2 regions of the Vannielia sp. ABF1_015 genome follow, and region 1 is predicted to be linked to the other one. Evidence: riboswitches for the same ligand, from Rfam matches in the RefSeq annotation. Region 1 holds a riboswitch; the other holds the start of a gene.
The links. Region 1 has a riboswitch for thiamine pyrophosphate ahead of ACXAG6_RS04115 (YkoF family thiamine/hydroxymethylpyrimidine-binding protein). Riboswitches for the same ligand answer to the same signal wherever they lie in the genome.
Positions count from the first base shown of each region.

Region 2: linked by a shared signal. The riboswitch ahead of ACXAG6_RS01995 (thiamine ABC transporter substrate-binding protein) and the one ahead of ACXAG6_RS04115 (YkoF family thiamine/hydroxymethylpyrimidine-binding protein) in region 1 are both predicted to bind thiamine pyrophosphate.

Region 1 is NZ_JBSWXT010000001.1:788,416-802,663, forward strand. Features, by position in the region: gene ACXAG6_RS04085 (ABC transporter substrate-binding protein) at 1-1, shown strand, start outside; gene ACXAG6_RS04090 (FecCD family ABC transporter permease) at 99-1,085, shown strand; gene ACXAG6_RS04095 (ABC transporter ATP-binding protein) at 1,082-1,822, shown strand; gene ACXAG6_RS04100 (cobalamin-binding protein) at 1,826-2,596, shown strand; gene panC (pantoate--beta-alanine ligase) at 2,621-3,466, opposite strand; gene panB (3-methyl-2-oxobutanoate hydroxymethyltransferase) at 3,463-4,290, opposite strand; TPP riboswitch at 4,511-4,616, shown strand; gene ACXAG6_RS04115 (YkoF family thiamine/hydroxymethylpyrimidine-binding protein) at 4,609-5,220, shown strand; gene ACXAG6_RS04120 (ABC transporter permease) at 5,263-6,024, shown strand; gene ACXAG6_RS04125 (ABC transporter ATP-binding protein) at 6,017-6,769, shown strand; gene ACXAG6_RS04130 (ABC transporter substrate-binding protein) at 6,766-7,743, shown strand; gene ACXAG6_RS04135 (TRAP transporter large permease) at 7,931-9,226, opposite strand; gene ACXAG6_RS04140 (TRAP transporter small permease) at 9,223-9,783, opposite strand; gene dctP (TRAP transporter substrate-binding protein DctP) at 9,835-10,794, opposite strand; gene ACXAG6_RS04150 (GntR family transcriptional regulator) at 10,872-11,528, opposite strand; gene ACXAG6_RS04155 (dihydrodipicolinate synthase family protein) at 11,530-12,426, opposite strand; tRNA gene ACXAG6_RS04160 (tRNA-Arg) at 12,706-12,782, opposite strand; gene ACXAG6_RS04165 (SpoIIAA family protein) at 12,900-13,328, shown strand; gene ACXAG6_RS04170 (ribonuclease T2 family protein) at 13,460-14,095, opposite strand; gene ACXAG6_RS04175 (DUF1013 domain-containing protein) at 14,226-14,248, shown strand, end outside.
Region 2 is NZ_JBSWXT010000001.1:381,776-396,023, forward strand. Features, by position in the region: gene ACXAG6_RS01930 (hypothetical protein) at 1-16, opposite strand, end outside; gene ACXAG6_RS01935 (S49 family peptidase) at 17-811, opposite strand; gene ACXAG6_RS01940 (TetR/AcrR family transcriptional regulator) at 1,095-1,697, opposite strand; gene ACXAG6_RS01945 (anthrone oxygenase family protein) at 1,776-2,285, shown strand; gene ACXAG6_RS01950 (ROK family transcriptional regulator) at 2,342-3,541, opposite strand; gene ACXAG6_RS01955 (substrate-binding domain-containing protein) at 3,728-4,741, shown strand; gene ACXAG6_RS01960 (ABC transporter permease) at 4,834-5,895, shown strand; gene ACXAG6_RS01965 (ATP-binding cassette domain-containing protein) at 5,895-6,665, shown strand; gene ACXAG6_RS01970 (nucleoside/nucleotide kinase family protein) at 6,662-7,297, shown strand; gene ACXAG6_RS01975 (DMT family transporter) at 7,406-8,284, shown strand; gene ACXAG6_RS01980 (glutathione S-transferase family protein) at 8,314-8,913, opposite strand; gene aroC (chorismate synthase) at 9,004-10,107, opposite strand; gene ACXAG6_RS01990 (hypothetical protein) at 10,493-11,272, opposite strand; TPP riboswitch at 11,394-11,505, shown strand; gene ACXAG6_RS01995 (thiamine ABC transporter substrate-binding protein) at 11,544-12,521, shown strand; gene ACXAG6_RS02000 (ABC transporter permease family protein) at 12,497-14,044, shown strand; gene thiQ (thiamine ABC transporter ATP-binding protein) at 14,031-14,248, shown strand, end outside.

The DNA.
Region 1 (14,248 bases):
ACGCGCGCGCCCCGCGATGCGCGGGCAAAGCCCGGCAAAGAGCGCCCCCACGTGTCCCTCATCCGCCCTTCGAGGCGTCTTCGCGCCGGGCCCCTCCGATGACCCCGGCGCGCCTCTACGCCCTCCTTGGCGTCCTCACCGCGGCCCTCTTCACCGCCTCCCTCACCATCGGCCCCGCCGCGCTGCCCTTCACCGAGGCGCTCACTGCCCTCGTCAGCCAATCCGACGGTCCGGCCACCATGGTCATGCGCGAAATCCGCCTGCCGCGTGCCTTGCTCGGCCTGCTCGTCGGCGCTTCCCTCGGCCTCTGTGGCGCGGCGATGCAGGGCTACCTGCGCAACCCGCTGGCCGAGCCGGGGCTCATCGGGGTTTCCTCCTCCGCCGCCCTCGGCGCGGTCATCGCCATCCAGACCGGGCTTGCCTATACCGCCGCCCTCGCGCTGCCCTTCACGGCGCTCGTCGGGGCGGGCATCGCCGTGCTGGCGATCTTCGCCCTTGCCGGCCCGCGCGGCACCGCGCTCACCCTCATCCTCGCCGGTGTGGCGCTTTCGGCGCTGGCCGGGGCGCTCACCTCGCTCGTGCTCAACCTCTCGCCCTCCCCCTATGCGGCGGCAGAAATCGTGTTCTGGATGATGGGCTCTCTGGCCGACCGCTCGATGACCCACGTGGCCCTCGCCGCCCCCTTCATCCTCGCAGGCGCGGCGCTGATCCTGCCGCTCGGGCGGGGGCTCGATGCGCTGTCGCTGGGCGAAGACGCCGCCGCCTCCATGGGCATCCGCCTGCCACGCCTGCGCCTCGCGCTGATCCTCGGCGTGGCGGCCTGCGTCGGCGCGGGCACCGCCGTGGCCGGGGCCGTGGGCTTCGTCGGCCTCGTCGTGCCGCATCTGCTGCGCCCGCTCACCGGCCACCGCCCCTCGACCCTGCTGATCGCCTCGGCGCTGGGCGGCGCGGCCATGCTGCTGGCGGCGGATACGGCCACTCGCCTCATCCTCCCCGCGCGTGACCTCAAGCTCGGCGTCGTCACCGCCCTCGTCGGCGCGCCCTTCTTCTTCCACCTCGTCTGGCGCTTGCGGGGGCGGCTATGACGCTTGCCCTGCAAAACCTCTCCGTCACCCGCAAGAACGGGCGCAACACCCTGCGCGACGTCTCCCTCACCGTCACGCCCGGCGAGTTCATCGGCCTCATCGGCCCCAACGGCGCAGGCAAGACCACCCTGCTGCGCGCCGCCCTCGGCCTGCTGCCCGCCACCGGCACCTCCTCCCTCGCGGCGCTCGCGCCCGCCGCCCGTGCGCGCGCATCGGCCTTCCTGCCCCAGTCCCGCGAGATCGCATGGGAACTGACGGTTGAAACTCTCGTCACCCTTGGCCGCACCCCGCATCCGCCCTCCCTGGCCGACCGTGAGGCCGTCACCGAGGCCATCGCCCAGATGAACCTCACCGCGCTCGCCCACCGCCGCGCCACCAACCTCTCGGGCGGCGAGCAGGCCCGCGCCCTGATCGCCCGCACTCTGGCACAGCAAACCCCGCTGCTGCTGGCCGATGAGCCCATCGCCGGGCTCGACCCGGCGGCTCAGATCGCCACCATGCAGCTCTTCGCCCGCCTCGCCGCCGAGGGTCGCGCCGTGGTGGCCGCCCTGCACGATCTCTCCCTCGCCGCCCGCCATTGCACCCGGCTCGTGGTGCTGCACGGGGGGCGCATCGCCGCCGATGGCCCGCCCGAGCAGGTGCTCACCGCCGATCTGCTGGCCGATGTCTTCCAGATCACCGGCAGCTTCATCTTCACCGACCACGGCCCCCTGTTCCAACCCACAGGCCTGACCTAGCCCATGCCCTTCCCGCCAGAACGTATCGTCTGCCTCACCGAGGAAACCGTCGAAACCCTCTACCTCCTCGGCCAGCAAGACCGCATTGTCGGCGTCTCTGGCTATGCCGTCCGCCCGCCCGGCGTGCGCCAGCAAAAGCCCCGCGTGTCGGCCTTCACCTCCGCCGATATCCCCAAGGTCATGGCCCTGCGCCCCGACCTCGTGCTCACCTTCTCCGACCTTCAGGCCGATATCGCCGCCGCCCTCTTGCGCGAGGGCGTGGCTGTCTACGGCTTCAACCAGCGCGGCCTTTCCGGCATCTTCGACATGATCGAAACCCTCGGCGCCCTGACGGCTTGCGAGGAAAAGGCGAAGGCTTTGACGAGCAGCTACCGCGCCCGGCTTTCCACCCTGCGCGCTGACGCCCCCGCCAAGGGCCTCAAGATCTATTTCGAAGAATGGGACGAGCCGATGATCTCCGGCATCGGCTGGGTCTCCGAACTGATCGAGGCCACCGGCGCCACCGACAGCTTCGCCCACCTCGCCCGCGAACAGGCCGCCAAAAACCGCATCATCACCCCCGATCAGGTGATCGAGGCCGCCCCCGATGTGATCCTCGCCTCATGGTGCGGCAAGAAGGTCCGCCCCGAGCGCATAACCTCCCGCCCCGGCTGGCAAAACATCCCCGCCGTTGCCAACCAGCGCATCCACGAGATCAAATCGCCCATCATCCTCCAGCCCGGCCCCGCCGCCCTGACAGACGGGCTCGATGCCATCCTGAAGGCGCTCACCTAGGGCAGGCGTGAGGCGCAGGCGGCGCTATGCAGCGGCCACCGGGAGGTTGTCGATCAGCCGAACGCCATCAATCCATGCAGCGGCAAAAAGCCGTGCCGGGCCATCAAGCGTGCTCACCGGCAAAAGGCCCGGGTCGGCTCGCAATTCGAGGTAGTCAATCTGCTCGTAACCGGCGGCAGTCAAAGCCTGCCGGGCGATGTCGAGCGCGCCCTCGGCTGACGCGCCGCCAACAAGCGCATGGGCCGCCTCTTCCAGCGCCTCGCGCATCGCCGGTGCCGCCGCGCGGCCCTTCGGGCCAAGGCGTTGGTTGCGGGACGACATGGCAAGGCCATCCGCCTCCCGCACGGTCGGGCAGCCAACGATCTCAACCGGAATATCGAGATCAACCGCCAACCGCCGCACCACCTGAAGCTGCTGATAGTCCTTCTCGCCAAAAAAGGCGAAATCCGCATCGCTCTGCAGCAGCAGCTTGGTCACCACCGTTGCCACCCCGTCGAAATGGCCGGGGCGGGACGCGCCGCAAAGGCCCTCGCTGACTCCGGCAACCGAGACGGTCGTGGCAAAGCCCTCCGGGTAAATCTCTTCCGGCTCGGGAACGTAGAGCACATCCACCGCGAAAGGCGCGAGCTTTTCCGCATCGCTCTCCTCGGTGCGGGGATACTTGGCAAGGTCTTCGGGGCTGTTGAACTGGCGCGGGTTCACGAAGAGCGTCACGATCACCCGGTCGGCACGGGCACAGGCCGCCTCCACAAGGCTGAGGTGGCCCGCATGAAGCGCGCCCATCGTCGGCACCACGCCGATTGTCTCCCCAGCGCTCCGCCAGCTGCGGGTCACGGCCCGCAGATCAGCCTTTCGGCGCAGGATCTTCATTTCGCGCTCTCTCCGTCGCCAAACACATGCTCAGGCCCCGGAAATGCCCGGTCTCGCACCTCCTCGGCATAGGCCCGGATCGCCCCGGCAGCATCTTCGGCCAGATGCGCGTATCGCTTCACGAACTTCGGTTTGAAGGCGTCGAACAGGCCCAGCATGTCGTCGATCACCAGGATCTGGCCATCACAGCCCGCAGAGGCACCAATACCCACGGTGGGGATGGGCACCTCGGCGGTGATCTTATCAGCCAGCGCGGCGGGCACCTTTTCCAGCACCACCGAGAACGCTCCGGCCTCGGCAACCGCGCGGGCGTCGGCGCGAATGCGCTCCGCATCAGCCCCTCGCCCCTGCACCCGGTAGCCGCCCAAGGCATTCACCCCCTGCGGCGTCAGCCCGATGTGGGCCATGACCGGCACGCCGCGCTCCACCAGAAAGCGGATCGTCGCGGCCATATGCTGCCCGCCCTCCAGCTTCACCGCCCCGGCCCCGGTCTCGGCCATCAGCCGCGCGGCGTTCCCGAAGGCCTGCTCCGGGCTTTCCTCGTAGCTGCCAAAGGGCAGGTCAACGACCATCAACGCCCGCCGCAACCCGCGTGCCACCGCCTTGCCGTGCAGCACCATCATCTCCATCGTCACCTGCAGCGTCGAGGGCAGGCCGTGCAGCACCATGCCTACGCTGTCCCCCACCAACACAAGGTCGCATTCGGCATCGGCAAGCTGGGCCACAGGGGTGGTATAGGCCGTCAGGCACACCAGCGGCACGCCCCCCTTACGGGCAAGAATGTCGCTGGCGCTGATGGATTTTTGCGGGGCGTTCTGGCTCATGACGTTCCTTCGGTGGCGTGGCGAAAGCCGATAGCCTGTCTGCACCGATGGCGCAACAGCGGCGCAATAATATTGCGCACCCGGGGCGCAATGTTGCCATTTCAGAATCCTCGCCCAAGCGCCAACCTGCAGGCCGAATGGGTGATCGCCCCCGAGGCGCCAGCCTCAGCGTCCCGGTTACAGCCGGTTGACATCCCACACCGCCTGACCCAGTTTGCCCGCACATAACCAGGGGTGCTCCTTTCGGGGCTGAGATGCGCGACCGCGCGAACCCTTTCACAGCTGATCTGGATAATACCAGCGGAGCGAGGTGCTAGCATGTTCATAGGCGCGCAAGTGTCACTTTATCCGATGACGTCCGATTTCGTGGATGTCATCACCACCGGGCTCACCGCCCTTACCCCATACAAATCCGACCTCAGGATCGAGACAGACGACATGTCGACTCTCATGGTCGGCCCGCCCGAGCCGCTGTTCGGCGCGATCCGCGATCTCTTTGCCGCTGCGGCCATGCGCCCGGAGCATGTGACCATGCATGTCACCCTCTCGCGCGGTTGCCCGGGCGAGCCGGATGATGCGACCTGCCGCTGCGAGGTGCTGGAGCGCGCGCAGGGTGAGAGCCTCGCAGACCGCAAGCAGCTTGCCGCGCAGGCCGTCGGCAGCGCGCCCACCGCGGGTGTCGAGATCGACGTTCAGTTCTCGCTCTACGTGATGGGCAGCGATGCGCATATGGATGAGATCTACGGCTGCATCGACTTCCTGAGAGAGAGCGGCACTTTCTTCAAGACAAAGAACTTCTGCACGCGGCTGCGCGGTGATGCCGGCGCGGTGTTCGAGACCTTGCGGCAGGCCTTCCTGCGGTTCGGTCCGGCAGAGGGGCATGTCACCATCGACCTGACCGCCTCGGCCAACAGCCCAAGCCTGCGCTGACACCTTCAAGCCACGGGGCCTCGCCCCCGTGCTCGGTCACGCATGATGTTTCGGCAACATATCTTTCCGGCCGCCCTGCTGGCCGCCGCCTTCCTCGGCGGGTGGGAGGGCTATGTGGCCTTCACCGGCGTCTCGCCTCTGGTGCTGCCCGCGCCAAGCGACGTGCTGCGCGGCCTGCGGGTTGAGCAGGGCGAAATCGCCCGCCATGCCTTCGCAACAATCAAGGTTGCCGCCATCGGCTTCGGCCTCTCGGTCGCCTTCGCGTTCACCATGTCCATAGCGCTGCATTTTGCCGGGTGGCTGAGGCGGGGGATGATGCCGCTGCTCATCGCCAGCCAAACCGTGCCCATCGTCGCCATCGCGCCGCTGATGGTGCTGTGGTTCGGGTTCGGCCTGCTGCCCAAGGTCCTGCTGGTCATCCTCGTAACCTTCTTTCCCATGGTGGTCAGCCTGATGGCCGGTTACGCCACCCTGCCGCGTGCCTTTCATGATCAGCTGGTGTCCATGGGCGCGGGCCGCTGGCAGGTGTTCCGGCGCGCCACGCTCCCCTCCGCCCGTGGGCATTTCTTTTCCGGCCTCAGGATCTCGGCAACCTATGCCATCGTTGCGACGATCTTTGCCGAATACGCGGGCGCGCGGCAGGGGCTGGGCATTTACATCCTGACCGCCAAAAACAACTTCCGCGCAGACCTCGTGCTCTCCGCCGTCACCGTTTCGGCCCTGCTGACCCTTACCCTCCTTGCCCTGATCCAGCTTGTCGACCGGGCCACCAGGCGCCGGTATCGGAGGGCGTCCCATGCTTGAGGTGAAGGGGCTGAAGATCCGGGCCGAAGAGGTGCCTCTGGTCAGCGATCTGTCGCTGCACCTCGCCACAGGGCGGCTCACCTGCCTGATCGGCCCTTCCGGCTGCGGCAAAAGCTCCGTGCTGAAATGGCTCGCCGGGGTGCTGGCCCCCGAGCTGACAGCCGAACTGCCCCCCGGAGGCCGCGTCTTGCTGGACGGCGCCGCGCTGTCACTCCCCCACAGCGCCATCGCCTATCAACCCCAGCAAGACACGCTGTTTCCGTGGCTCACGATCCTCGAAAACGCCAGCCTCGGGCTGGAGATTCGCGGCACCTCCAAGGCAACGGCGCGAGACAGGGTGCGCGCTCTCTTCCCCGCCTTCGGGCTTCAGGGCCATGAGCACAGCTTTCCCGACCAGCTCTCAGGCGGGATGCGCCAGCGCGCGGCCTTTCTGCGCACCATGGTGCAGGACGCCCGCCTGCTGCTGCTGGACGAGCCATTTTCGGCGCTCGATGCGGTCACCCGGCTGCGGATGCAGGGCTGGCTCATGGCGCGCCTCGCCGAAGATCCGCGCACCGTTCTGATGGTCACGCACGACCTGTTCGAAGCCACCCAGATCGCCGATCGCGTGCTCGTCATGGCGGGCGGGCCGGGGCGCATCATCGGCGACATACCCATCACCACCCCCCGCGCCGAGCGGACAGAAGCCGCCTTGGCTGACGTCCGCGCGACGCTCAAATCCATGCTACTTGAGGAAACACCATGAAACTCGCATCACTCAGCTTGGCCGCATGTCTTGCCGCGCAAATGGCAACTGCCGAAGAGGTGAGCATCGCGCTCGACTGGACGCTGAACACCAACCACATCGGCCTGATCGTCGCCCGGGAAAAGGGCTTTTACGAGGAGGCCGGGCTTGAGGTGGATATCCTGCCTTACTCCGACAGCGCCTCAACCGCGCTGCTTGCCGCCGGAGCAGTGGATTTTGCCTATATGACAGCCCTCGGCTTCATGAGCACCAAGGCGGGCGGCGCAGAGATCACCGGGCTTTGGGTCACCATGCAGCGCGAGGCGGGGCGGCTTGTCTATAATTCCGACAACAGCGCAATCACCCGCCCCGCCGACCTCGAAGGCAAAACCTACGCAGGCTTCGGCAGCGCATGGGAAGACGCGCTCATCTCGACCATGATCGAAAATGACGGCGGCACCCCAAACTACGATACCGTGACGCTGGGCACCGGCGCCTATGAGGCGCTGGCCTCGGGCGCGGTGGATTTCACCCTCGAAGTCGCAACATGGGAAGGGGTGAACAGCGAGCTTCTGGGCCGCGACCAATCGCATTTCGTCTACAACGACTACGGCGTGCCCGAGCCGCAGGGCGGCTACATCGGCACCCGCACAGAAACGCTGGCCGCCGCCCCCGAACGGGTCAAAGCCTTCATGACGGCAACCCAAAAGGGCTACGCTTGGGCCGCCGAGCACCCACAGGAGGCCGCCAGTATCCTGATCGACGCCGGTGACTTTCCCAACGAAGACCTCGTGCGCGGTTCCATGCGCGTCATCGACGAGGGCGCCTACCTCACCGACGGCACCACCCCGGTCGGCCAGATCGACCTGACCCGCCTCAACACAATGGCCCAATTCCTCTACGACAGCGGAGTTCTCAAGGATCAGAGCGGCGCCCCGCTGCAATGGCCCGGCGATGTGTCAGACTGGGTCGATCAAAGCTGGAGAACCAACTGAGGCATGCTGCGCACCCTTGGCTCTGCCGAGCGTCCTCAGAGCAAGGGCGCCCCTCTGCCTATGTGGGGTGCGCACCGGGGCCAGGACCTGCCGTTTAGCCAGCCTCCTTTCCGGATCGGAAGGGAGCGCCCGCCCTACATTCTAGGTCAGTGCGGGCTCCGCTAAACGGCAGGCCATCTCTCGCGCCTTAGCCTTCGTAGCCAAAGACCCGTGGCAGCCACAGAACGATCCCGGGGAACAGGATCATGAGCGCGAGCGCCGCGATCAGGGCAAAGAGGAACAGCCAGATCTCGCGGATGATCTCCGCCAGCGGGATGCGCGTGACCGCGTTGATGACAAACAGCAGCACACCATAGGGCGGCGTGATCAGCCCCACCATGCAGTTCACCACGGCAACCACGCCAAAGTGCACAAGGTCGATGCCTAGCTCGCGGCAGGTTGGCAGGAAGAGCGGGATGATCACCAAGATGATCGTGGTCGCATCCAGCACGCAGCCGAGCAGCAGCAGCAGGATGTTGACCCCGAGGAGGAAGACCAGCGGATGCACGTCGAGGCCAACGAGCTTTTGCGCCAGCAGGGTGGGGATGTTCTCGGAGGCAACCACGTAGTTCAGGATCAGCGCGCCGCCGATCACAAGGCCCACGGCAGCAGAAGAGCGGGCGCTTTCCACAAGGATGCTGCTCAGCGCCCGAAAGCTCAGTGCCCGGTAAAACAGCGCGGCCAGCACGAGGGCGTAGAAGGCGGCAATGGCGGCAGCCTCGGTCGGCGTGGTGACGCCACCGTAAATGCCATAAAGCAGGATCGCCGGCATCAGCAGGGCAGGGAAGGCCGTCAGCGTGCGCTTGGGTAGCTCCGACAGCGGCACAGGCTCCTCAAGCGCAAAGCCGCGCCGGTGCGAGATCATGGTGTTCATGCCCATCAGCACGAGACCCATGAAAAGCCCGGGCACGATGCCGCCAAGAAAGAGGTAGCCAATCGAGGTGTTTGAAACCAGCGCGTAGAGCACCATCGGGATCGAGGGCGGAATGATCGGGCCGATGGTGGCCGATGCCGCCGTGATCGCAGCCGCGTAGCCACGGGTGTATTGGCCCGACCGCGTCATCATCGAGATGATGATCTTCCCGATCCCTGCCGCATCCGCCACGGCTGAGCCCGACATGCCCGAGAAGATCAGCGAGGCCACCACGTTGACGTGCCCCAAACCGCCCCGGAACCGCCCCACCATCGCAACGCAGAAGCCCAGCAGACGGTCGCTGATGGTGCCCGCGTTCATGATGTTGGCGGCCACGATGAAGAGCGGCACGGCCAGCAGAATAAAGCTGTTGTAGAGCCCATCCATCAGCACCTTGCCGGCCAGCCCGATGTCTTGCCCGATCGCCACCATGTAGACGATGGAGCCAAGCAGAATGGCCAGCGCAATCGGCCGCCCGATCCCGGCGATCACGAAGATCGTGCCAAGGCACAGAAGGAAAGCGCCGCTCATTCGATCGGCCCCGTCGTGCCCTCGGCGGACGCAGGTGCGCGGCCTCGGATCGCTTGCCAGACTTCCCAGGCGGAGCGCAGCGAGACCACTACCAGAAACAACATGTAAACCGAGTAGACATCACGCATCCGGATCCAGTCGCCGAAGAGGCCCGAGAGCGTGGCCGTCTTCTTCAGCCGCAAGATGTAAAACTTGTCCCACGTCGGCAGGATTGAGGCCGCAAGACCAATCGCAATGGCCAACCCGCCGATGATGATGAACCAGCGGCGAATGCCGGGCCGGACGTGGCCGGAGATCATGTCAAAGGTCACGTGGTCCTCGTCGCGCACCACAAAGGCACCGCCGGCGAAGATGATCCAGATCCACAGCAGAAGGCAAAACTCCAGCGTCCAGCCGTAGTGGCTTGGATCAAGCAGGGGCACGGCCTCCGCAATCCATGAAAGCCGCGCGGTGTAGCGAATGGTGATTTGCAGGATGAATGTCAGAAACATGCAGGCCATGAGCACGCCGACAAAAACCTCGGCGCCGCGCCTGATGACGTGAACGGTCTGCATCATTGTTCAAAAATCCCTGATGGCCGGGCGGCCCGTGAGCCGCCCGGCTGTCGATCAGTTGCCGAGGGCGTTGATCTGGTCCAGCACGCCTTCGGGCCAGGCGGCCGCAAACTCGGTGCCTTGGTACTGCGCCTGAACATGCGAGCGGAAGGCCGCAAGGTCGGGTTCGTAAATCTCAAGCCCGTTCTCGCGGAGGAACGAAACAAGCTCTTCTTCCTTCGCAAGCTGGTTCTGGCGTCCCGATTCAGCGGCTTCATCCGCCGCTTTTTGCACGGCGTCCTGCTGTTCGGCGGTCAGGCCGTCCCAGACTTCCTTGGAGAAGGCCACGTAGTTCAGGTCCACAAGGTGCGACGTCAGCGCGATCTGGCAGGTCACCTCGTAAAACTTGGCGTCCACGACCGTCGGCAGCGGGTTGTCCTGCCCGTCGACAGAGCCGGTCTGAAGCGCGGTGTAGACCTCGGTGAAAGACATCGGCGTCGGGTTTGCACCAAGCGCCTTTCCGAGAAACTGCCACGCATCCGTGCCCGGCATCCGCAGGTTGATCCCGTTCAGGTCTTCCGGCGTTTTCACGTCCACCTCGTCGCGGCATTGCCGCAGGTTCACGTGCCGACGGCCCAGATACATCACGCTCAGCAGCTTCACGCCAAGCTCGTCTTCAACCTTCTGCTTGAACGGGTCCATCAGCGAGTCGTTGAAAACAGCAACCTGATGCGCCGCATCCTGATGCACATAGCCGGTGGCAAAGATCGAGAACTCGGGGAAGAACTGGGCCAGCTCCTGCGCCGACGCGATCGACATTTCCAAGTCGCCCGATGCGATGGCCTCCAGCTCGGAGCCCTGCGCGATGAGCGACGCGTTGTAATGCGGCTCATACGAGGCGAAGTCGGCGACCGCCGGGCCAAAGACTTCGGCCAGCGCAACAGAGCGTTGGTCGGTTTCAGATGCCGGGGTCGACATCCGCAACGTCACCTTGTCCTGCGCCGCGGCTGGTCCGGCCAGCATCGCGGCCGTCATCAGCGCCAGTGCGCCTTTCTTTCCAATGAGTGTCATGTTTCCTCCTCCACTTGTTGGTCGGGCCTTGGCCCTAGGTGTTATTCAAATTCCAGCGCGCGGCTCCTTGCGCTGTTGATATGCGCCTGAATGGCCGCAACCGTCGCCGCCTCGTCCCGGGCAATCAGAGCTTCGACGATGGGCATGTGTTCGTCCATCACCGAAACCACGAGCTCGGGCAGCATCCGTGTATTCTCGTTTCGGATCAGGCGGATCTTGATCGAGTTTACCCGGTAAATGTCCGAAACGATGCGGTTCTGCATATGATCGACCACGTGGTCGTGAAAGGCCCAGTCCATCCGCTGCGCGCGCTCCAGCACGTCCGGCGTCACGCCGCGTGCCGCTTGCTCCCGCATATCCGCATGCGCGCGTGCGATGCGTGCCAGGTCGTCATCCTGCGCGGTCCGGCAGAAGCTCGCAAAAGCCTCTCCCTCGATGATCCGGCGCAGCTGAAATGCGTTGCGGATCAGGTCGAGGTCGATCGACAGGATCTGCAACCCGCGTTTCGGCGAGGTGCGGATCAGGCCATCGGCCTCAAGCCGCGGGATCATTTCGCGAATGGCGCCAAGCGGCATGCCCGTCAACTCGACCAACTCGCGCTGCGACACGAACTGACCCGGCTGGATATCACGCGACAGGAGCTTGTCGGTAAAGCTCGAATAGGCGTGATCGCGCTGCCGGGCCGCCGGTTCGCCCATGTCAGGCCTCGGCTTTCTCTTGCATGGGAAGCTCCGCGCGCTCGGCCGCGCTGAGCGGGGCGAAGGGCGCGCGCATCCGCTCCCATGCGGCGTTCCCACTGCGCGCGGCAATAACCGCCTTCAGCGCAGGGATGACCGGCTTCGCTACAATGCGCGAGACTTCGGCGCTCAGCTCCGGGTCTTCGGTGGCGGTCTCTACAATGCGCGTCATCCGCTCGGGATAGAGGTTGGCCATCCCGCAAATCGAGCCACCGGCCCCAAGCGCCACGGCGCGGTGTAGCAGCCGTTCATCCCCGACAAGAACCGTCACCGTGCCCAGCGCGATCAGCGCCTTGGCATTCTCCCAGTCTCCCGAACTGTCCTTGATCGCCTGCACCCGCTCGGGCGCATGGTCGGCCAGCCGCCGCACAAGATCGACCGAGAGGCCAACGCCAGAAACCTGCGGGATGTGATAGAGGATGAAGCGGGCGCCCGGGTCGGCCCGCGCGAACAGCTCGACATGCCAAGCAAACAACCCGTCGTCACTGCATCCCTTGAAGTAGAAGGGCGGTAGCAGCAGAAACGTCTGAACGCCCCGGCGCGTGCCCTGCGTGATCTGCTCCAGCGCATCGGCGATGGACGTCGCGCAAATACCAAGCGTGATCGCTTCAGCCGGGCAGCCGTGCTGCAGAAGGGCGTCGATCCCGGCGGACCGTTCCGAAAGGCCCACCGAAGCGCCTTCTCCCGTAGTGCCAAACAGCGTGACGCCCCGCGCCCCGCGATCCAAAAGGTGCCGTGCGTGCTGACCAAGCTGCGTGGTGTCGATAGCACCCTCCGCAGTGAAAGGCGTCAGCAGGGCAACCGAGATGCCAAAGTGTTCCAGTTGAGATTCTCCTCGTCCTTGGGGGAGAACTAACAGGTCATCACTACATCCACAACTGACATGTTAGTTGTGAGCGCCTAGAGCCAGACTCAGCCGAGCGCGCGAATCCGGCGATTTATGTATCCTTGTCTCTGCGGGAAACATCGTAGCGGCAGGCCCGTGACGAACTCGTCCCGCAATGCGTTCTGCCAAGCCTGACAAGGGACCGCACGGCCAAACCGAAGGATCAAACACCAAGAAAATTGGGATTCCAAAGGCCACAAGTCGCCCGCACGGGCTACAGGGCCACCACGGAACGATTATAGTGGAGGGAAGTGGCGCGCTGGGGAGGATTCGAACCCCCGACCCCTTGATTCGTAGTCAAGTACTCTATCCAACTGAGCTACCAGCGCGTGGAGCCGTCATCTAACCGGCCCTCCCGGGCAATGCAAGGGGGATCGCGCGGGTTTTCTTGCGGCAGCAGAAACCGGGCAGCGTGCCGCGCGTTGATCTCATGAAAGGAGAGCGACATGACCAATGGTTTCTCTATTCTCCCCGACTTCCCGACCGAGGTGCTCGCCGTGAAGGGCTCTGGCACAATAAACGCCGAGGCCTACGAGACGGTGCTGCGCCCCGAGGTCGAGCATCGGCTACGCCGCCACGCGCACATCCGCCTGCTCTACATTCTCGACGAAACCTTCGAAGGGTTCACCGCAGGGGCCGCGATGAGCGATGCCCGGCTCGGCATGAGCCATCTGCATGACTTCTCCCGCATCGCCGTTGTCACCGATGCCGGTTGGGTCGCCAAATCGGTGCACCTCTTCGCCCCGCTCATCAAAGCGCCCGTGCGAACCTTTCCGTTGGCCAAGCGCGGGGCGGCAAAAGCCTGGATCAGCGAGCCGGACGCGTCCGCCGAAGCCCAGGCCGACCCGCCCATGGGCGATTCCTTCCCCATCTGACCAACCCGTCGCACGCGGTGTTAACGATTGCCCCGGCGATCCGACGCGCAAAATCGTAAACATGGATTGTGCATAGGATGTGCATGGGTTGTTGCCCCCCTCTTTTTGGGGTGGCATGGCCCGTTAACCACTCAGCGAATTGGCTCGAATCCCGCGTCCCGCATCCGGCAATCGCGTGACACATCCACCCCGCATTCGCGCGGCTCCAAATCCTTTGTCAGGCAGATCCGCACCTCCTGAATACGCCCCGCCTTGCAGGTCACGGTGAGCATATCGGCGTGCAGGTCTGGGTTGTCACGCAGCCATGCCTCTTCGATGACCGAAGCGGGCAGGGTGATCGGGTCTTTCAGCTGTCGCAGCACCTCGGGCCGGGTCACGCTGCCATAGGCCGCGCGGGCTGTGGTAAAGTAGTCTGTGGCCGAGAGCCCGGCGCAGCGGCCGTGCTTTTTCCACTGATACCACGCAAGGCCGGAGGTGCCCATTATGTCAGCCATTTCAGCGGTTTGTGCGCGGCTCGGGTCGCGCGCGCCGGTGCGGCAATAGCTTGGCCAGCCGCGCTCGTTCTGCGGCCAGAGCCCGTGCAGCACCCAGCCGAAACCCCGGCCTCTGTCGCACTGTGGCGAGCCCTTGGCATCCCCCTCCAGAGCACACCAGTTGGGCGACCACGACAGGCTCATCACGTAGTAATCAAACGCCCCCGCAGGCTCCCCCTCGGCCCATGCAGGCCCCGTCAGGCCAACCAGTATCGCCGCAATCCAAGCCCGCATTTGCCCTTCCTTTCCTCGCCAATTTTCCCTATATAGCCCCCCAAGTTCCCCGACAATGTGAACTCACCCCGCCAAAACCCGGGGTCGCCTTTCCGGCGTCGGGAAAGTCGTGCTCAAGGAGTTTCTAGCAATGAACAAACCGCTCATGGCAAA
Region 2 (14,248 bases), 410 kb from region 1:
CTGCCTTGAGGAGCATCTAAAGCCCGAACCTCGCCCACATGGCCCGGTCTTCCACCGCGCCCACCGCCCCGTTCATGGCCTCTGCACCGATCCGCCGCAAGAGCCCGCGCTTGGGGCCGTGCACGGCAAAGCGGGTTTTGTCGCCAAAGCGGGCCTTCATCGTGGGGATCAGGTGGCCAACCGCATCGGCCAGCCCCACCTCCACGGCCTGCTGGCCAACCCAGATGTCGCCGGTGAACAGGTCGGTGCCCTTGGTCAGCTTGTCACCGCGCCGCGACTTGACCTGCGTGATGAAATTTCCGTGGATCACTTCTTGCAGCGCCTTGAGGCGGGCCACGTCTTCTTCTTTCTCCGGGCGGAACGGGTCCATGAAGCTCTTGGACTGCCCGGCGGTATGCACCCGCCGCTCGATCCCGTGCTTGGCGATAAACTCGGTCAGCCCGAAGCTGGCGGAGATCACGCCGATGGAGCCGGTGATGGAATTTGCATCCACGAAAATCTCTTCAGCCGCCGTGGCCAGCCAATAGCCGCCGGAGGCCGCGACATCTTCGACGAAGGCAAAGACCGGCACCTCTTTTTCTTCCGACAGGCGGCGGATGCGGGCAGCGATTAGGGCGCTTTGGGTCGGTGAACCGCCGGGCGAGTTGATCTGGAGCGCCACCGCCGCGGGTTTGCCCCTGCGAAAGGCCCGCTCGATCGGCGCTGCCATGCCAGCATCAGAAAGCCCACGCGCCCCTCTGCCTATGGCGCCCTGAAGGCGAACGACAGACACAAGGGGGGGCTGTTCGAGAAAGGGGATAAATCGGCGCATGGCCTCTCATGTATGTGTGCCCCCCTGCACAAGCAAGGCGTGGCGCTGCCTCTGACGGTGCGTCACGCGGAGGAACCGCGCAGGAGCCCATGCAGGCAGGCATTCCGCACAACAGGCTGGTTCGGTTCAGGAATGTTTTGGGAGATGATCGGCAGTGTGACTTCGCCGGAACGGTGCTACTTTCGCCGGGGTCTAAGCAACGCGCCGGGGCACGCCAGCCTTGTGGCCCCTGCCCCCCCCAAAGATCGGCCTGCCACAGCCGATGGGGATCACACTGAATGGGTTACGCGGAGGCGAAAAGCCTCCAGGTGAGCATGAGCGCGTGATCTGCGCGGGCGCGGACCTGCGCCTCCGAAGGCGCGGGCGCCGCATGGATGGCGCGGCGAATTTGCAGGTCGCCCAGCAGCAGAGACAGGTAGGTGTCGCAAATCGCGGCTGCGTCGCCACCTTTTAGAGCGCGGGCGTCCAGCGCCTTCTGGCAGAGCGCCAGGATCATCGGCCGGACCTGCTTGCGTCCGGCCTCTGCCAGCGCCGCTCCAAGCGACCCGGAAGGATCGCCCGCCGCGGCCCTTGCCAAGGCCACGGCGCGCGGGCCGGTGAGCAGCCCAAGCAGGAGCGGGCCAATGCTGTCGAGCGCCTCAAGTGCAGAGGCGTCCTCCGAAAGCGCGGTCTCCAAACGGGCGATCAGGTCTGCGCCGTTCCGCTCGGCCATGGCGCGAAACAGCCCGAGCTTATCACCATACCAGTTGTAGAGCGTTTCGTTGGACGCCTTCGCGGCCTTCGCCACGGCCAGCATCGACATACCGGCGGCGCCCTTCTCTTCCAGCAGCGCATAGGCCGCCTCGATGATCTGGCTTTCGCGGGCTGCCCGCTTCTCGTCTCGCATTGCTACCTCCGCGTTGACAGTAACCGTACTTGCAATTACGGATAGCCGCAAGCGTAATCATGTATACGGATTTGAGCCATGCTGACCATCTTTCGCCTCGCCGCCCTGCTGTCCCTGCTGCCCTGCGGCGCGCTCTTCGGGTTCTTCTACGCCTGGGTTTGCTCAACGATGTGGGGGCTTGATGCCGCCGCGCCGGAGGTGGCCATTCGCGCGATGCAGGCGATGAATGCTTCTGTCCGTAACGCGGTGTTCGCCCCTGCCTTCTTCGGCACTGGCCCGGCCCTGCTGCTCACCGCTTTCCTCGCATGGAAGAGCGGGCAAGGCCGTGCGGTGGTGGGGCTGTTTGCGCTAGCGGGGCTGGTGGCCCTGTTCGGCGGGTCGGTGCTGACCCTCGCGGTGAACGTGCCGATGAACGAGGCGCTCGCGCTGGTGAGCGATGCCGAGATCGACGCCGAAGCTGCGCAGATCTGGGCCGAATATTCCGCCCCCTGGCAGTTTTGGAATCAGCTGCGCACCGTCTTCACTGGCATAGCGCTGGCACTGGCGGGCGTAGGGTTGCTGGTGGCCGTCCCGGCAGGGGAGCGTTGATCGCCGCCGATCACGCCAAGCCCGCTTCCAACCGAGGCCAAACCGAGAGACACCCCTCAGTAGGCCGTCAGCCCGGCGTTGGCGTTTAGCAGAAACTGCGAAAAGATCGGGGCGCTGGCTGCGCCGATGCCCCGGGCAATCTCTCCGATGCTTCCGGCCTCGATGCGCGGTTCGATCAGCCCCCGCGCGTCTTGGTTGACGAGATAGCGCCGGACCCGGCTGACAAGATCATTCCGCACTTCAGTGGGAAAGGCCCCGTCGATCACGATCGCCTCGAAGTCGATGACCGAGCAAACCGAAAGCGAGGCCTTGGCCAGCTCTTGCGCGGTCTGGGCCATCCAAGGGTCAACGTAGCGCGACAGCATGCTCCAATCCTGCGGCTTGCGCCACAGCAGCTTCGGGTCCACCCCGGCTTCAATCAGCCGGGCTTCCAGCAGGTGAATGGAGGCAACGTCTATCATTTGCAGGCTCTCGCCCTGCGGGCCAGTGGTGCGCATGGAGCCGAGCGCCCCGGCGTTGCCCTGATTGCCCTCGAAGACTGTATTGTTCAGCACCACCCCGCCGCCAATGAACTGGCTGACGAAGAAGAAGGCATAGTCGCGAAACTCCTTGCCGCGCCCGTAGAGATGCTCGGCATGGCAAGCCGCGGTGCCGTCGTTGAGCACGAAAACCGGCAGCTCGCTGAACTTGGCCACCTCCTCGGCAAAGTCGATGTCTTTCCACGACCGAAACCGCTCGGCGGTGTGGCCGATGAGGTCATGCCACTTCCACAACTCGAAGGGCGCGGCGATGCCGATGCCACAGAGGCGGCCGCGCTCTTCGGGGGACATCTGGTCGATGAAGCTGGCAAGCCCGCGTTTGAGCAGGCTGAAGACGGCCTCGGGGAAGGGGTAATCATAGTGCTCCTGCATCTGCTGACGCACCACGCCATCAAAGCCGGTGAGCACGAGGTCGGCGCTGCGCCGCCCGATCTTGAAGCCAACTGAGAGCACGCCATCAGGATTGAGCCGCATCGGGATGGAGGGCTTGCCTACCTTGCCACGGCTCGGGTCGCCGCGCATCACGATGCCATCCCCTTCGAGGCGGCGCAGGATGATCGAGATGGTTTGGGGCGACAGGTTAACGAGCCGCGCAATATCGCTGCCCGCCATCGCCCCGCGCCGCTGGAGCACCGACAGAACCAGCCGCTCGTTATAGTTACGAACGCCCGACTGGTTGACCCCGCCGCTCAGCCCCTTGATTTCAGTGCCATCCATCGGCTTGGCCATACGAAACTTCCTGCCCCAAAGGAAGTAGGCCATCCGTCCGTTAATAAATCAAGTTTATTTATTTATTGACAGACGAACGGGAATCGCGCTCTTTACGCTGCAACCCCGGGCGCAATCCGCCGGGGGGCGGATCAATGGGAGATCCAGATAGCAACGCTTCCCAGGGAGGAAATCATGAAGAAACTCGTCGCAACAACTGCGCTCGCACTCTGCGCCATGTCCGGCACCGCGATGGCACAAGACATCGGCGCTTGCCTAATCACCAAGACCGACACCAACCCGTTTTTCGTTAAGATGCGCGAAGGCGCCGAAGCCAAGGCCGCCGAGCTGGGCGTCACGCTCAACAGCTATGCCGGCAAGGTTGACGGCGACCACGAAACGCAAGTGGCCGCCATCGAAACCTGCATCGCCAACGGCGCCAAGGGCATTCTGCTCACCGCCTCCGACACCAGCTCCATTGTGCCCGCCGTTCAGCAGGCGCGCGATGCGGGCCTCGTGGTGATCGCGCTCGACACGCCGCTCGACCCGATCGACGCTGCCGACATGACCTTTGCCACCGACAACTTCCTCGCCGGTGAGCTGATTGGCCAGTGGGCCGCCGCCACGCTGGGCGACGAGGCCGCCAACGCCAAGATCGCCATGCTCGACCTCGCCGTCAGCCAGCCCACCGTGGGCGTGCTGCGCGACCAGGGCTTCCTGCAGGGCTTCGGCATCGAGCTGGGTGACCCGAACAAGTGGGGCGACGAAGAAGACCCGCGCATCGTCGGCAATGACGTGACCGCCGGTAACGAAGAAGGTGGCCGCAAGGCGATGGAGAACCTTCTGGCGACCGACCCCGAGATCAACGTGGTTTACACCATCAACGAGCCCGCCGCTGCCGGTGCCTATGAGGCGCTCAAGTCGATTGGCCGCGAAAACGACGTGCTGATCGTTTCTGTTGACGGCGGCTGCCCCGGTGTGGCCAACGTGAAAGACGGTGTGATTGGTGCCACCTCGCAGCAATACCCGCTGCTGATGGCCTCCAAGGGCATCGAAGCCATCGTCGCCTTCGCCAAGGACGGCACCAAGCCGGCCAACACGCCCGGCAAGGACTTCTTTGACACCGGCGTTGCGCTGATCACCGACAAGCCCGCCGAGGGCGTCGAGAGCATTGGCACCGACGAAGGCACCGAGCTCTGCTGGGGCTGACCCGGCACACAGCCGACTGAGCCACGAACGGGGCGGGCACGTCCGCCCTGTTCAAACCGGCAGGCGCAAGAGCCTGCCTCCCGGGGGGACACATGTCACAATCTGATAATTACGAGGCCTCTGCCTCCAGCGCACCCAGCGAAGTTGCGTCTTTCGACGGGCACAACAAGAGCCTGATCGACCGGCTTCAGCACCAGTTGCACACCACGCCGGCGCTTGTGCCGCTCATCGTGCTCGTGCTGTCGATCATCGTTTTCGGCCTCACGCTTGGCGCAAGGTTCTTTTCTCCCTTCGCCCTCACGCTGATCCTGCAACAGGTGCAGATCGTCGGCATCGTGGCCGCCGCGCAGAGCATTGTTATCCTCACAGCGGGCATCGACCTGAGCGTGGGTGCCATTGCGGTGATCTCCTCGGTCATCATGGGGCAGTTCACCTTTCGCTACGGCGTTCCGGTTGGCCTCTCCATCGTCGCTGGCCTCACCCTCGGCACCGCCATCGGCGCGTTGAACGGCTGGCTGGTGGCGCGGGTCAAGCTGCCGCCCTTCATCGTGACGCTCGGCATGTGGCAGATCGTGCTGGCAGCCAACTTCCTCTATTCCGCCAACGAAACCATCCGCAGCCAGGATATTGCCGAGGCGGCCCCCCTGCTTCAGCTGATGGGTGCCAAGTTCAGCGTGGGCGGCGCGGTGTTTACCGTTGGCGTGGTCTTTATGCTGATCCTCGTGCTGATCCTCGCCTATGTGCTGCGCCACACCGCTTGGGGCAGGCATGTTTATGCCGTGGGCGATGACCCGGATGCGGCGGAGCTTTCGGGCGTGAACGTGCGGCGCACGCTGATCTCGGTCTATGCGCTCGCGGGCCTCATCTGCGCCTTCGCCGGATGGGCACTGATTGGCCGGATCGGCTCTGTTTCACCGACCTCGGGCCAGCTTTTGAACATCGAGAGCATCACCGCCGTGGTGATCGGGGGCATCTCGCTCTTCGGCGGGCGCGGCTCGATCCTTGGCACGCTCTTCGGAGCCCTGATCGTAGGCGTCTTCACCCTCGGGCTGCGGCTCGCCGGGGCCGACGCGCAGTGGACCTACCTGCTTATCGGCACTCTCATCATCGGCGCAGTGGCCGTCGACCAGTGGATCAGAAAGGTGGCAGCCTGATGGAACCCATTCTCAAAGGCCGCGGCCTCACCAAGCGCTATGGCCGCGTGACCGCGCTCGACAATTGCGACTTCGATCTGATGCCGGGCGAGATCCTCGCCGTCATTGGCGACAACGGGGCAGGCAAGAGCTCTCTCATCAAGGCGGTCTCGGGGGCGGTGATCCCCGATGCAGGCACGGTGACGCTGGAGGGCAAAGAGGTAAACTTCTCGTCGCCGATCGACGCGCGGGAGGCGGGCATCGAAACCGTCTATCAGACGCTCGCCATGTCACCCGCCCTGTCGATTGCCGACAACATGTTCATGGGCCGCGAAATCCGCCGCCCCGGCTGGCGCGGCAAGCTTCTGCGCCAGCTTGACCGGCCCACGATGGAACGGATGGCCCGCGAAAAGCTCACCGAGCTTGGGCTGATGACGATCCAGAACATCAATCAGGCGGTGGAAACCCTTTCGGGCGGCCAGCGTCAGGGTGTGGCCGTGGCCCGCGCTGCGGCCTTCGGCTCCAAGGTCATCATCCTCGATGAGCCCACCGCCGCGCTGGGTGTAAAGGAAAGCCGTCGCGTGCTGGAGCTGATCCAAGACGTGAAGTCGCGCGGCATCCCGATCATCCTGATCAGCCACAACATGCCCCATGTCTTTGAGGTGGCAGACCGTATCCACGTGCACCGGCTAGGCCGCAGGCTCTGCGTGATCGACCCGCGTGATTACACCATGTCAGACGCGGTGGCCTTCATGACCGGCGCAAAAGAGGCCCCCGCGGAAGCAGCATGACACGCACCCTCGCGTCATTGCCCGCGTTGCAAGAGGCCGTTCTGGCCACCCCCAAGGCGGGCCGGCGCAGGGTGGTCGCCCTTGCGGGCGCACCCGCCAGTGGAAAATCGACGCTGGCCGACGCGCTTTGCGCCTCGCTGAAAGAGGCCGGGGAGCGCGCGCAGGTGGTGCCGATGGATGGCTTCCACCTGCACAACCCGATCCTCGTAGAGCGCGGGCTGCTTGCGCGGAAGGGCGCGCCGGAAACCTTTGATGCGCCCGGCTTCCTGCACCTCGTCCGGCGATTGCGCGATGAGGCGGAGGTGGCCTTTCCGCTCTTTGATCGCGCACGGGACATTGCGATTGCCGGGGCGGGGCTTGTGGATGAGGCCTGCGATACGGTGATTGTGGAGGGCAACTACCTGCTGTTTGACAGGCCGGTTTGGCGAGACCTCCGCCCGCAATGGGATTTGGCCGTGGTGATCGACGTCGAACTCGCCACGCTGCGCGAACGGCTGGTTGCCCGCTGGCACGATTATGGCCTCTCCGGCCCCGAAGCGACCGCGCGGGCAGAGGGCAACGACCTTGCCAATGCGCAACTGGTCGCAGAGGCCATGCTGCCTGCCGACGTCACCGTAACAGCACGCGGATAGCCAGACGCGGCCGGGAGATGGCCGAAAATCCTTGCCGCCGTCATGCAATTCGGCTGGACCCTCCTGCGCTCCGGGGGTAGCCCGGATGTGTGATTGCAGGAGGGACCAGTGGACATTCGAGCAATTTTGATGGGGCTTTCATTCGCCTTCATCTGGTCATCCGCCTTCACCTCGGCGCGGATCATCGTCACCTCGGCCCCGCCGCTCGCCGTCTCTTCCGTCCGGTTCTTTCTGGCAGGCTGCATTGCGCTGCTGATTGCGCGGGCGCTCGGCCAGAGCTTTAGCCTGACGCGCGGCCAATGGCGGGCGACGGTGATCTTCGGGATTTGCCAGAACGCGCTCTACCTCGGCCTCAACTTTATTGCGATGCAATGGGTGGAGGCGAGCTTTGCCGCCATCATCGCCTCTTCGATGCCGCTTCTGGTGGGCCTCATCGGCTGGGTGGCTCTGGGTGACAGGCTGCCCCGCATGGGGGTGCTCGGCCTCGTCATGGGCTTTGGCGGCGTGCTGCTGATCATGGGCGCGCGGCTGGAGGCGGGGGTGAGCCTTCCGGGGGTGGCGCTTTGCGTCACGGCGGCCTGCGCGCTGGCAGTGGCCACATTGGCGCTGCGCGGCGCGAGCGGAGGCGGGGGCAACCTCATGGTGGTCGTCGGCTACCAGATGCTGATTGGCGGCGCATGCCTCGTGGTGCCCTCGGTGCTGGTTGAAACGTGGGCATACACACCCAGCACGGGGCTGACGTTGGCGTTCATCTACACCGTCTTCGTGCCCGGCCTGCTGGCCACGTGGATCTGGTTCAAGCTGGTCGGCAGGATCGGCGCGGTAAAGGCAGCCACCTTCCACTTTCTCAACCCGTTCTTCGGCGTGCTGGTGGCGTGGATCTTCTTGGATGAGCACATCGGGCCGCTGGATATTGCAGGCGTCGCGGTGATCGCTGTGGGCATCTTGCTGGTGCAACTGGCCAAACAGAAGAGGGTAGAGGCGTAAGGCGGGCCAGCGCCCGCCCTACGCTTTTCTCAGGCGTTGTCGCGGGCAGCCACGGCCTGCACCGCAGGGCGCGCCACCACACGGTCAAACCATGCTTCGATGGCGGGCCGCTTGGGCAACCAGTCGCGGTTCCACTGGTAGGGCGAGGCCATGATGAGATCGGCAGCGGAAAAGCCGCTTTCGAGCAGGTAGTCCCGCCCATCGAGCGCCGCTTCGAGCCTTGCGATCATGGCCGGCATGTCGCGATAGGTGGTCACCCAAATCGGATTGTCGGCCACCTCGCAGACCATGCCCATGATAAGCGGCTCTGCCACGCCCGCGTAATAGGACAGCCACATCAGAAAGGCTCCACGATCCGGGTGGCCGGGCGGCACGGCGGTTGGGGCCTCGGGGAAGAGCTCGGACAGCAGGGCGAGGATGGCCGCGCGTTCGGTGATGAGGCTGCCATTCACCTCAAGCGCGGGCACCTTGCTCTCGGGGTGAGGGTTGGCCGCGTCAGGGCCGCCGGTGCCATCCTGCCGGGGAACGGTGACGATTTTCGTCTCTATCTCTGCGGAAAGGCCCATTTCTTCGATCGCTATGGCAACCGTGCTGCTGCGCGAATTCGGGGCGTGGTAAAACTTGATCATCGAGAGTCTCCTTTTGCTGAAGGCACCATAGCAGCCCTCCCCTGACAGGGTGGTGTCAGGAGGGGTGGCAGGGGCCCCGTCAGGAGGTGATCAGCCAATTTTGCCGGGCAAACCTTCGCCCACCTGCCCGCGATGCAGCAGGATGTGATCGAGAAGCACGCAGGCCATCATCGCCTCGCCCACGGGCACGGCGCGGATGCCGACGCAGGGATCGTGCCGGCCCTTGGTGATGATCTCGGTCTCTTCACCCGCCTTGTTGATCGTCTTGCGAGGCTTGAGGATGGAGGAGGTTGGCTTGACGGCGAAGCGCACCACAAGGTCCTGCCCGGTGGAGATGCCGCCGAGGATGCCGCCCGCGTGGTTGGAGGAATAGACCGGCCCACCCTGGCTCATGGCGATCTCGTCGGCGTTGGCCTCGCCGGTGAGGCGGGCGGCGGCGAAACCGTCCCCGATCTCGACACCTTTGACGGCGTTGATGCTCATCATGGCGGCGGCAAGGTCGGTATCCAGCTTGCCGTAGACTGGGGCGCCGAGGCCCGCCGGGGCGCCGCTGGCGACCACCTCGATGACCGCGCCCACCGAGTTGCCAGACTTGCGCAACTCGTCGAGATAACCGGCCCAGTCTTCGGCGGCCTGCGCGTCGGGCGTCCAGAAGGGGTTGTTATCGATCTCGGCCATGTCGTAGCGGGCCGGGTCGGCTGCGCGCTCGCCCATGCTCACCATGAAACCCTTGATCGAGAGGCCCGGCACCAGCTTGGCCAAGGCATTACGCGCCAGCCCGCCTGCGGCCACCCGCGCGGCGGTTTCACGCGCCGAGGAGCGCCCGCCGCCGCGATAGTCTCTGATTCCGTACTTCTGCCAATAGGTGATGTCGGCATGGCCGGGGCGAAACTTTTCGGCGATGTCGCCATAGTCCTTGGAGCGCTGGTCGGTGTTGCGGATCATCAGTTGCACCGGGGTGCCTGTGGTGACGCCCTCGAACACGCCCGAGAGGATCTCGACCTCGTCGGCCTCGCGGCGCTGGGTGGTATACTTGTTTTGCCCCGGCTTGCGCTTGTCGAGCCAGACCTGGATCTGCTCTGCCGTGACCGGAATGCCGGGAGGACAGCCATCGACTGTGCATCCCAAAGCGGGTCCGTGGCTTTCGCCCCAGGTGGTGACGCGGAAGAGGTGGCCGAAGGTGTTGAGGCTCATGTGCGCGGGCTCCTTTGGTCGCAAGGAGTTATCCGCTGCGTCGCGCCCTGCCAAGGAGAATCAAATCGGCAGAAGCTCGGGACATACGATGATGACTGCGCCACCGCCCAGCTCTTTCAGAGGCCCCCGGTGGCACTGGGGGAATCCCGAGCTCCTGCCGATTCAGTTCAGCAACGAGTCCCCGGTAACCAAAAGGGGGCGATCGTAACCACACTGGTCTTAGCGAGGCGCTTGGAGCGCCTTCGTTATGTCATTGGACATACCACCAAATCCGCCACCCATGTTGCCCGATCAGCGACAATCGCCACAGAAGGCCCAAAATGTTGCAAAAGGGTGACGTTAGGTTAAGGAAGGTTAACTAACGGTTAACGCGACATAAAATAGATCAAGGCAACGGCAGGTTGTGGATGACCGCGCGCCGGGAGGAGAACACCGGCAGCTCAGAGCGGCCCTGCGTAAGCGGGATCGTGAGGCCGACAGAAACCCAGTTTTCGCGCTCATCCAGCAAATCAAAGTGGTGCTGCCCGACGGCAACCGAGAGCAAAGCCGCACGACCCGAGGCGCCGGCAGCGGGCAGATCAAGCCATGTGTCGAGCCCGAAGGCGAGGTGGTAAAAGTCTTGGTCTCCACCGGCCATGTTCAGCGTGTCTTTTGAAAACGCCCCATAGCCAGAGAACCGCCCCTGCCCGATGTAGCTCACCCGTAGGCCCCGGTTGGTGGCATAGCCATCCACGCCCAGTGCACCGCCACGGGTTTCGCCAAAATACAGCTCCGCACCAAAGCCCGACGGCAGGCGCACCGCGGCTTCCCCGCCAATGGCAAAGGCAGCGCCCCCTTCGGATTGAGAGCCGAGCCACAGGTAAGGGCCAACCGAGAACCCATCGCCAAGCGGGCGTGTGGTGAGGTGAAAGAGCGCCTGTGCGGTGCTCAGGTCAGCCTCCCCCGCGCGGGCGGTGGACAGGGCAAGATCAATCCCGAGGTCAGCCCAGCCAAGCCCGTAGTCGGCGTGCGCCGTGCCCAATAGCCGGTTGTATTGCTCCCCCCTAGGGAAGCCGCCAGTTTCCAACGACACCCCGGCAAAGCGAAAGCCGTTCGCCTCCTCTGCGTGGGCCGACAATGGCAAGGCAAACGCAAAGGCAACAACTGTGGTGAGGCGGCGTAGCATGGCGGAAGTCTCCGTTGATCAGGCCCACAACATTAGGGCGGTCGCTTAAGAAGGAAACGGACAGCCGCGCTTATTCCACAAGCGTGACCTGCTTGCCATCGCCCGGTGCGGCCCTATGGTGTGCCGCACCTCGGGGTGCCCTTGCAGAAGGGCTGAGATGTGGCCATGCGCGCCATGAACCCGCTGAACCTGAACCGGCTAAAACCGGCGGAGGGAAGGTTTCGAGATACCTCGATTGCCCGCTCCGCCCGCATGCAATGGAGGATGACCCATGAAAGCCCCCCTCATCGCCGCGGGATTTGCCCTTGTCGCCAGCACGGCGGCAGCGGAAACCCTGACGGTCTACGCGCCCGATTACTTTGCCAGCGAATGGGGGCCCGGCCCCGCGATCAAGCAGGCCTTCGAGGCCGAGTGCGGCTGCGAGTTGCAGTTTGTGACCGGCGACGTGCTGCCACGCATCCTGCTGGAAGGCGACCGATCGGAGGCCGATGTGGCCATCGGCCTGAGCCAGGATGAAATGGCCCGCGCCGCCGAATCAGGCCTGTTTGCACCGCACGGGCAAGATGTTTCGTCCCTGACCATGCCGGTGAACTGGGAAGATCAAACCTTCCTCCCCTTCGACTGGAGCCACCTTGCCTTCATCTATGACAGCACCCGGATGGAAACCCCGCCCGCGAGCTTCGAGGCGATGCTGGAAATGGCTGATGACACCCGGATCGTGATTCAGGACCCGCGCGCCTCTGCCGCCGGGCTGGCGCTGGTGATGTGGGTGCAGGCGCTTTACGGCGAAGAGGCCGGGGCGGCATGGGAGCGGCTTGCTCCCAAGATCCTCACCGTCACCAAGGGCTGGAGCGAGGCCTATGGGATGTTCACCGAGGGCGAGGCCGACATGGTGCTGAGCTACACCACCTCGCCGGCCTATCACATCGTTGCCGAGGGCGACGAAACCAAGCAGGCGGCGATCTTCGAGGAAGGAAACTACCTTTACGTCGAACTCGCCGCCAAGCTGGCGGGCACCGACCAGCCCGAACTGGCACAGAGCTTTATGGATTTTATCCTCAGTGACGGGTTCCAGACGGCCATTCCGGAGGGCAACTGGAGCTTTCCAGCCAAGCTGGATGAGGCCAAATGGCCCGAGGCCTTCCGCAACCTTCCGGTGCCCGACAAGGTGCTCTACGTCGATGCCGCAACGGCAGAGGCGATGAAGGCGGATGCGATAGAAACATGGCGGCAAGGGCTCAGCCAATAACCCGATGGCTCGCAGGGGCCGCGGCGGCGCTTGTGCTGGCGGTGACGCTGGGCACGCTCGCCGCCGTGGCGTGGCGGGCCGAGGACTTTGCCGCCGTCGGCCCGGCGGCGCGGGATGCGCTGTGGTTCACGCTATGGCAGGCCGTGGTTTCGGCCAGCCTGAGCGTGATTCTGGCGGTGCCGGTCGCGCGGGCACTTGCGCGGCGGCGGTTTTTCGGGCGCGGGGCAGTCATCACCTTGATGGGCGCGCCCTTTATTCTGCCCACAATCGTCGCCGTGCTGGGCCTCGTCGCCGTCTTCGGGCGTTCCGGCGTGGTCAACGTGGCGCTCCGGGCGCTCGGCCTGCCCGAGGTCAGCCCATATGGCCCGCAGGGGGTGATTCTGGCGCATGTCTTCTTCAACCTGCCGCTGGCGGTGCGTCTTGTGTTGCAGGGTTGGCTCGCGATCCCGGCGGAGCGGTTTCGGCTGGCGGCCTCGCTTGGCATGGGCGCGGGGCCGATCCAGCGGGGCATTGAGTGGCCGATGCTGCGGGGCGTGCTGCCCGGCGCGTGGCTGCTGATCTTTGCGCTCTGCCTCACCAGCTTTGCCGTGGCGCTGGCGCTCGGCGGCGGGCCGCGCGCAACCACCGTGGAACTGGCGATCTATCAGGCGTTTCGCTTCGACTATTCGCTTGGCGCGGCCTCGGTGCTGGGGCTGGTGCAATTTGCCCTCGCGGGCGCGGCGGCGGCGCTGGCATGGGGGCTGGCGCGGCCTACGGTGTTTGCAGGCGGCCTTGGCGGCGTGGTGCGGCGCTGGGACGGGGGCGGATGGCTGCGCTGGCAAGACGGGCTGGTTGTGGTGCTCGCCGCCCTCTTCCTGCTTGCGCCGCTGGTAGCGGTGGCCCTGCGCGGCGTGCCGGGGCTGGCGGAGATGCCTTGGGCCGTCTGGCAGGCCGCCGGGCGCTCTGTGGCGGTGGCGCTGGGCTCGGCGGCGCTCTGCCTTGCGTTGGCCCTGCCGATGGCGCTGGCGGCGCGACGCGGGCTCTGGGTGCAGCTCGTCGGCGTCCTGCCCATCGCCGCTTCGCCGCTGGTGATCGGCACTGGCCTCTTCATCCTCTGCTATCGCTGGATTCGCCCCGACGAGATCGCGCTGGTGGTTACAGCGCTTGTCAACGCGGTGCTCGCCCTCCCCTTTGCCCTCGCCGCGCTGGTGCCCGCCGTGCGGGAGATGCGCGCCGGGTCAGGACGGCTGGCCGAGAGCCTCGGCATGACCGGTTTGGCACGGCTGCGGCTGGTGACGCTCCCCACCCTGCGCCGCCCGATCGGCTTTGCCCTCGGCCTCGCCGCCGCGCTTTCGATGGGAGACCTCGGGGTGATCGCGCTCTTTGCCGATGGCGACACCGCCACGCTGCCCTTGCAACTCTACCGCCTGATGGCCGCCTACCGGATAGATCAGGCCGCGGGCGCGGCGTTGCTGCTGCTGGCACTCTCGCTGGGGCTGTTCTGGGGATTCGACAGGGGAGGGCGGGCCAATGCTGGCGCTTGAGGGGCTGCGGCTGGAACAGGGCAACTTCGCGCTTCAGGCGGATTGGACGGTGGAGGCCGGCGCCCGGGTGGCGGTGATCGGCCCGTCGGGCGCGGGCAAATCGACCCTGCTGATGGGCATCGCCGGTTTCGTGGAGCCTGCGCGCGGGCGGGTGGTTTGGGACGGAACCGACATTAGCGGGCTGGCACCGGGCGCGCGACCCGT